One region of the Saccharomonospora xinjiangensis XJ-54 genome, then DNA from elsewhere that is predicted to be linked to it. Evidence: riboswitches for the same ligand, from Rfam matches in the RefSeq annotation. Region 1 holds a riboswitch; the other holds the start of a gene.
The links. Region 1 has a riboswitch for cobalamin ahead of metE (5-methyltetrahydropteroyltriglutamate--homocysteine S-methyltransferase). Riboswitches for the same ligand answer to the same signal wherever they lie in the genome.

Region 1 (3,400 bases):
GTTCGGGTTCGCCGTGCACGAGAACGTCGAGCCCCAGCTCCTCCTGGAGCCGCACGACCCGCTCGATCTCCGCGCGCATGCGCCTCGTGTAGGTGTCGTGGTCGAGGCTGCCCCTCCGCAGTGCCGCCCGTGTCCTTCGCACGTCGGGGGTCTGCGGGAACGAGCCGATGGTGGTGGTCGGCAACGGCGGAAGACCGAGCGCCTCCTGTTGCGCCGCCTTGCGGACGTCGTAGTCGTCGCGGCGCGTATCCTCGGGCCGCAACGTCGCGAGGCGCCGCCGTACCCGCTCGTCACGAACCCGCTCGGCGTCGGCCCTCGCGCTGATCACGCGGCGCGCGTCGGCGAGTTCGCCGGACACGGCATCACGGCCTTCACGCAGAGCCCTTCCGAGCACGACCACCTCACTCACCTTCTGCTTCGCGAACGCCAGCCACGGCGCGACTTCGGGATCGAGGTCCGTCTCCGCCTCGACGTCGTAGGGCACGTGCAGCAGCGAGCACGACGTGCTGACCGCCACCTCACCGGCGAGGCCGAGCAGTGTGGCCGCCGTGGCGAGTGCGCGGTCGAGGTCGGTTCGCCAGACGTTGCGGCCATCGACGAGCCCGGCAACGAGTGTCTTGTCCCGCAGCCCCGGCAACACCGAGAGCGAGTCGAGGCTCACCTCCCCCGCCACGAAGTCCACTCCCACGGCCTCGATCGGCGCTTCCGACAGGATGTCGAGAGCGTCGCCGAATTCACCGAAGTAGCCGGGAACGAAGATCTTCGGACGTTCGGGAAGCGTCCCGAGCGAGGTGTATGCCTCACGGAGTGCGGCGAGTTCGGCCTCGGTGCGGTCTGCCGCGAACGCGGGCTCGTCGAGCTGCACCCACTCGACGCCCTCGCGGGCGAGTTCGGCCAACAATTCGGCGTAGGCACCAACGAGACTATCCACTGTGCTCAGTGGGTCGAAGTCGGGTCCAGCATCGGGATCCGGTTTGGACAGCAGGAGGAACGTCACGGGGCCGACCAGCACCGGGCGGACGGGAACGCCGAGCGCCGCCGCTTCACGAACCTGGTCGAGCACGCCCCTTTCGGCCAGCGAGAACGAGGTGTCCGGCCCGACCTCCGGTACGAGGTAGTGATAGTTCGTGTCGAACCACTTCGTCATCTCCAGCGGCGGAAGCGACTCCACGCCCCGCGCCATAGCGAAGTAGGTGTCGAGCGGGCCGAGGCCCAGCTCGGCGTAACGACGCGGTACGGCGCCGAAGGTCACCGCCGTGTCGAGAACGTGGTCGTAGAACGAGAACGTGTTACCCGGAATCGAGTCGAGGCCGGCGTCTTTCAACGAGCGCAGGGTGTCGGCACGCAGGCGGCCCGCGACGTCGCGCAACTCCTGCTCACCGATGCGGGACGCCCAGTAGCTCTCCAGTGCGTGCTTCAACTCCCGGTTCGGCCCGATCCTGGGGTAACCGAGTACGGTCGATCCGATCGTGCTGGTCAAGGCTCTCTCCTCGCGAGCTCGACGGCGGCACCGGGACGCGCGAAGGCCACCTCGTGAGGCGAGCGGTTGCCCGCTGGCCAGGGTTCCCCTCGAACGCCCGGACATCGCGCACACCGGCGGTGTGCGCACCGGCGGCAGGTCTTCGGACTCGCGGACACGACCGGCTCGCGCCGAATCACCTACTAGCCGTCGCTTCCCAGACCGTGTCCGGCCCAGTGCGTCTCCCACCGGTCGCGCGACCGGCCACGGCGTTCGTTCCCGCTCACCGCTGCGGGGCAGTCCCGGATTCCCACCGGGTTCCCTCTTGCCTCGCCCACCACCTCGGATGGAGGGCGAACCGCCAGCGCCCTCAGGCTATCGGGAACGCGTGGCCTGACAAGGTCTCGTCTCACGCCTCGGAGTCGTCGGTAACGAACGCGAGCTGGTCGGGATGGAAGGCGTCCCTGCGCGGCGGCGGCAACCATGCCTCCGGCCTCGCGCTCTTCTGCCTGCCGAGTTCGGCGAAGTTCAGCGGAGCGGAGAGATCGGTGTGGTACACCGAATCGTCCTCGACCGGCTCGAACGCCAGATTGGCCGCCTCCATACCGACGCCGACCGCCACGAGGTAGGCGTCGTCGAGCGCGGTGGAGAACGCCGCCCACCCACCCGCGAAGTGCCACACCCTCGCCCGCACCTGCGCACCCTCGATGCTCCACCACACGATGGGCCATTCCGCGTAGCGGCGAGCCTGATGTTCGGCGTGCTCGACGAGCGAGGGAATCAGCCCGTCGGGCCTGACGACGGAGCTGTCGGGCAGGGTCACGTTCACGACACCGAACGCCCCGCTGAACGCGACCTCGACGAGCGGGTCCTTACCGTTCGGGCACAGGACGGCCTCGTAACGCCGCTTCGGCAGGGTGCCCACCCGCACACCGCTGTCGGAACCGGCTGCCCTGTGCCCGAGCCACAGGGCCCATGGCGGCTTGCCGGGGAGTCCCTCGAAGAAGTCCACCCAGCGAACACCGTTGAATGTCCCGTCGAGGCCGTACACCTGGAAATCGACGACCGACGATGGCTGTGGGACGGCGTTGGAATCCACTCGACGATAGTGCACCGCCGGCGCCGTCTCGGCAGCTCGACGTCACTCTCCGCGGTTGGGCTGATTCACGGCTGCCAGCGGCGGAAGCCGCCTTCGGCGTCGATGACGTTGGCGGTGATCGTGACGGCGTCGTCGCCGAGCAGCAGCGCCACGACCGCGGCTGCCTCCGAAGGACTGTTCCATCGCCCGCGTGGCAGTCGGCCTGCGACCGTGACGGTCAGGTCCCCACTCGCCCACCCGGTGTCCGTCGGCCCCGGATTGACGGTGTTCACGGTGATCCCGTCGTCGGCCAGCGCGTCGGAGAGAGTCCACGTGAGCTGGTGCAACGCGCCTTTCGTTGCGGCATAGGGAATTTCCGAAGCCATGGGAGCCAGGTGCTGCCCCGACGTGAACAGCACCACGCGGCCCGGCTGCGGCCGAGGGCTCGCTTCGCGGTACTGCCTCGCGAACGCGCGGACCAGCAACAGCGTGGCGCGCACGTTGACGGCCCAGGTGAGGTCCAGCTCCTCGGCCGTCAGTTCGGGCAGCGTCGCCACCGAACTGCGCGCGTGGTTGGCGATCAGGGTGTCCACTGGTCCGAACCGGCTCACCGCCGCTCGGACCACCCGTTCGGGTGCGGCCGGGTCCGCGAAATCGGCCTCCAGATGCGCGAGTGCGTCGCCACCCCCGAGCTCGGAGAGCACGCCGTCGATTCCGCGTGGGTCCGCACCCCACGGTTCCGTCGCGTCGTACGGCGACCACGACTGCGCGAAAACGCGGTGCCCTTCGTCAAGCAACCTGCGCGCGACGGCGAATCCGATCCCGTTCGTTCTGCTGACTCCCGTGACAAGCGCGGTACGCAT
Region 2 (3,400 bases), 2.5 Mb from region 1:
CACCGCCCTCACCCCGTTCTACGACCTGCGCAACCGGTGGGAGGACTGGTGGCGCACCAACGAGGTCGCCCTCGCCGCGGCGAGGCGGACCGGCAACCGGCACGGCGAGGCGATCATCCTGCGTGACCTCGGTCAGGTGCACGTCTACCAGGACCGCTACCGCGAGGCGCTCGACTTGTTCGCGCGGTCGGCGGCGCTGTTCGCGCGGCTTCAGGACGCCCAGGGAGAGGCCGTCGCGCTCGCCGGTCGCGGCACCGTGCACCGCATCCGTGGAGACACGGCCCGCGCGCTCGCCTGCGGCCGCCGGGCACTGGAGTTGTTCTCCGAGGCGGGCGATCTCTACGGCGAGGCGGCGGCACGCATCGCCATCGGCACGGTCCGCATGGACAGCGGCGCCCTCGACGAAGCGGAGACCTGGTTCGCCGACGCCTACGCGCTGGCGTCCGCGATCGGCGACCGCCACCGCGCGGCGCACGCCCTGCACCGGCAGGCGCTGCTCCACCAGCGGCGCGGCAGCCTCGGCGCGGCACGGCAACAACTGGACCAGGCCATCGCCGTCTTCGACGATCTTGGCGACGACCACTGTGCGGGGTACGCGCAGCAGAGCCTCGGCGAGTTGTGTCTGAGCAGTGGAGAGCTGGCCCACGCACAACTGCTGCTCGGCAACTCCCTCGCCGTGCACCGCGACACCGGGGACCGCCGCTCCGAGGCCACGGTGAGCCAGCGGCTCGGCGAACTCCACGAGTCGCTCGGTCAGCCGCACACCTCGCGCGCGTACTTCGAGAGAGCGCTGTCGCTGTGGCGGGAACTGGCGGCCCAGCCGCAGCAGACGGCGGTGGAACGCAAACTGCGACTGGCGAACGAAGCGTGACGCGCCGTCCCACGGCCCCACGGCCGCATGCTCGACGACCACGGTCGGCCCTCGATGTCCGCCGTCGGCACGTCTCCACGCGGGAGGATGGCCCCCTCGACAGCGATGATCACCATCGCCGCGTCCGTGGTCGAACCACTCCACGATGGCGAAGTCGGCTCGCCCACCACAACGGGTCGGCTCGCCCCACGGTCACGGTCGCCCCGTCTCGCATCCGCGACCGGCGCACACCCACCGCCACAAGGCCCACCCACCTCCGTCGCCTCGCGCGGCGTCCCGATCGGCGATCTCCGCCGACCACGGCCGCCCGCAGAACCGCATGCGACGTAAGGTGGCTGCGCAGTGGGTTCGCCCCGTCCTTTCCGGCCGGGGCGTCGCAAGAGGGAACCCGGTGGGAATCCGGGACTGCCCCGCAGCGGTGAGTGGGAACGACCGCCGTCATCGAGCACTGGGCCACGTGTGGCCTGGGAAGCGACGGCCAGTAGGTGCCATCCCGTCCCGGCCAGGGACGGTGGCGTGCCCGCGAGTCCGAAGACCTGCCTACTGCCCGTGCGCCGTCCGCGCACGGTGCCGTCCGCCGCGACTCGCGAAGGAGAGCTCACGTGGCACACCGCAACACGACGTTGCGTTCCGACCCCAAGACCCCGGAAGACTCCCAGGTCACGCTCGCCCACATCATGAGCGAGCACGACACCAACCTGTACGGCACCATCCACGGCGGGGTGGTGATGAAACTGATCGACGACGCCGCGGCTGCCGCGGCAGGCCGTCACGCGGACGGCCCCGCCGTGACGGCGTCGGTTGACCGGATGACCTTTCTGGCTCCGGTGCGCGCGGGTGATCTGCTCAGCGTCCACGCCAGCCTGGAACGAGCAGGGCGGACGTCGATGACCACGGTGGTCCGTGTGACGTCGGAACGGTGGAACGCCTCGGGGCCGGTGACGGAGGTCGCGACCGCGAGGCTGACGTTCGTCGCCATCGACGCCGAAGGGCGCCCGAGGCCGATCCCACCGCTGGTCACACCACCCACGAACCCCTGAGCTCCCGCACGCGTGTCCGCAGCTCCCGCACGCGTGTCCGCAGCTCCCGCACGCGTGTCCGCAGCTCCCGCACGCGTGTCCGCAGCTCCTGCACGCGTGTCCGCAGCGTGCGGTGCGAACATCCGCACGCTGCGGACACGGCCCAGCGGTTCCGCATCACTCCATGAGGATGTCGTCCGGGATCGGCGAATCGGTGCGCAACGCCTCGAACAGCGCCTCCGACTTGGCCGGATCCCAGGTCTCGGCCGAGGCCGACGTGACCGGCACGGTGGTGGTGACCACACCGCCGTCGCCGATGCCCCGCATGGCCCAGGCCAACCCCACGAGGTGGTGCAGGTGGTCGTCGGTGTCGAGGGTCAGTGCGTCGGGCACGGTACCCAGCAGCGGGAACACGTCGAACGGGTTCAGCAACGTCGCGGGGCTGGCGATCTCACCGGCCAGTGCGCCGATGAACTTGCGCTGGTTCGCCACACGGTCCAGGTCCGACCGGGGGGTGGCATCGCTGTAGCGCATACGCACGAACCCGAGCGCCTGCGCGCCGTCGAGTGTCTGCGTGCCCGCCGGGATGACGACGCCGGTCTTGGTGTCGCGCATCTCCTTCGGGATCTCCATCTCGACGCCGCCGATGGCATCGACGACCTCCGCGAATCCACCGAATCCGATCTCGGCGTAGTGGTCGATGCGCAGTCCCGTGGCCTGCTCCACCGTCTTGGTCAGCAGCGGGGCGCCGCCGAAGGAGAACGCGGCGTTGATCTTGTTGACGCCGTGTCCGGGAATCTCGACCTGCGAGTCGCGCGGCAGGCTCAGCAGGGTCGGCGGTGTGTCGTTGTCCGGTATGTGGACGAGCATGATCGTGTCGGTTCGCCTGCCCCCGGTGTCGCCGGTGGACAGCTCCGCCATCTGCTCCTCGTCCAATCCTTCACGGGAGTCCGACCCGACGAGCAGCCAGTTCGTGCCCTCGGCTGCGGCCGGTCTTCCCTCGTAGTCGCCGGGCAGTGCGTCGATGCGGTTGATGGAGAACTCCAGGTACACCCACACGGCACCCAGCAACAGCACGAGCACGAGCACGAGGCTCGTGAGCACCTTCTTGAACGACGGCCGCTTGCGACGGGGATCACCGCCGGGGCGCGGCCTCCGATCGCCGGGCGGCGGTGGCTGCGGCGGTCGCGGCGCGGCCCTCGTCGGCTGCGGCGGACGCGCCGCCTGCCCTGCCCTGGCGCTGCCCGGTACGGGCATCATCCGTGCCTGTTGCTGCTGGCGCCCTTGTGGCGGCCTCCGGCCCGGAGGCGGTGGCCGGTGTCCACCCTGGTGCCCGCCGTAGGTCATGGCCACTCCGATCGGTTCGCGCGGCTGTCGTTCTGGCACGCATACCTAACCGCATGTCTCATGGCGTAGACGCGGCATCCCCCGGTCAGGTTGTGCCGACCACCGGACCACCACACCCAAAGCGGACATTTACGCACAGAAAGTGCGGCTCACAGTGTCAGTC

Region 2: it holds a riboswitch for cobalamin, as region 1 does, so the genes downstream of both, SACXIDRAFT_RS00990 (acyl-CoA thioesterase) here and metE (5-methyltetrahydropteroyltriglutamate--homocysteine S-methyltransferase) in region 1, are expected to answer to the same signal.

The regions. Positions count from the first base shown of each region.
Region 1 is NZ_JH636049.1:2,805,425-2,808,824, reverse strand. Features, by position in the region: gene metE (5-methyltetrahydropteroyltriglutamate--homocysteine S-methyltransferase) at 1-1,480, opposite strand, end outside; cobalamin riboswitch at 1,597-1,837, opposite strand; gene SACXIDRAFT_RS12525 (hypothetical protein) at 1,869-2,558, opposite strand; gene SACXIDRAFT_RS12520 (SDR family oxidoreductase) at 2,624-3,400, opposite strand.
Region 2 is NZ_JH636049.1:334,274-337,673, forward strand. Features, by position in the region: gene SACXIDRAFT_RS00985 (AfsR/SARP family transcriptional regulator) at 1-871, shown strand, start outside; cobalamin riboswitch at 1,199-1,429, shown strand; gene SACXIDRAFT_RS00990 (acyl-CoA thioesterase) at 1,474-1,911, shown strand; gene SACXIDRAFT_RS01000 (LCP family protein) at 2,068-3,237, opposite strand; gene SACXIDRAFT_RS01005 (alpha/beta hydrolase) at 3,387-3,400, opposite strand, start outside.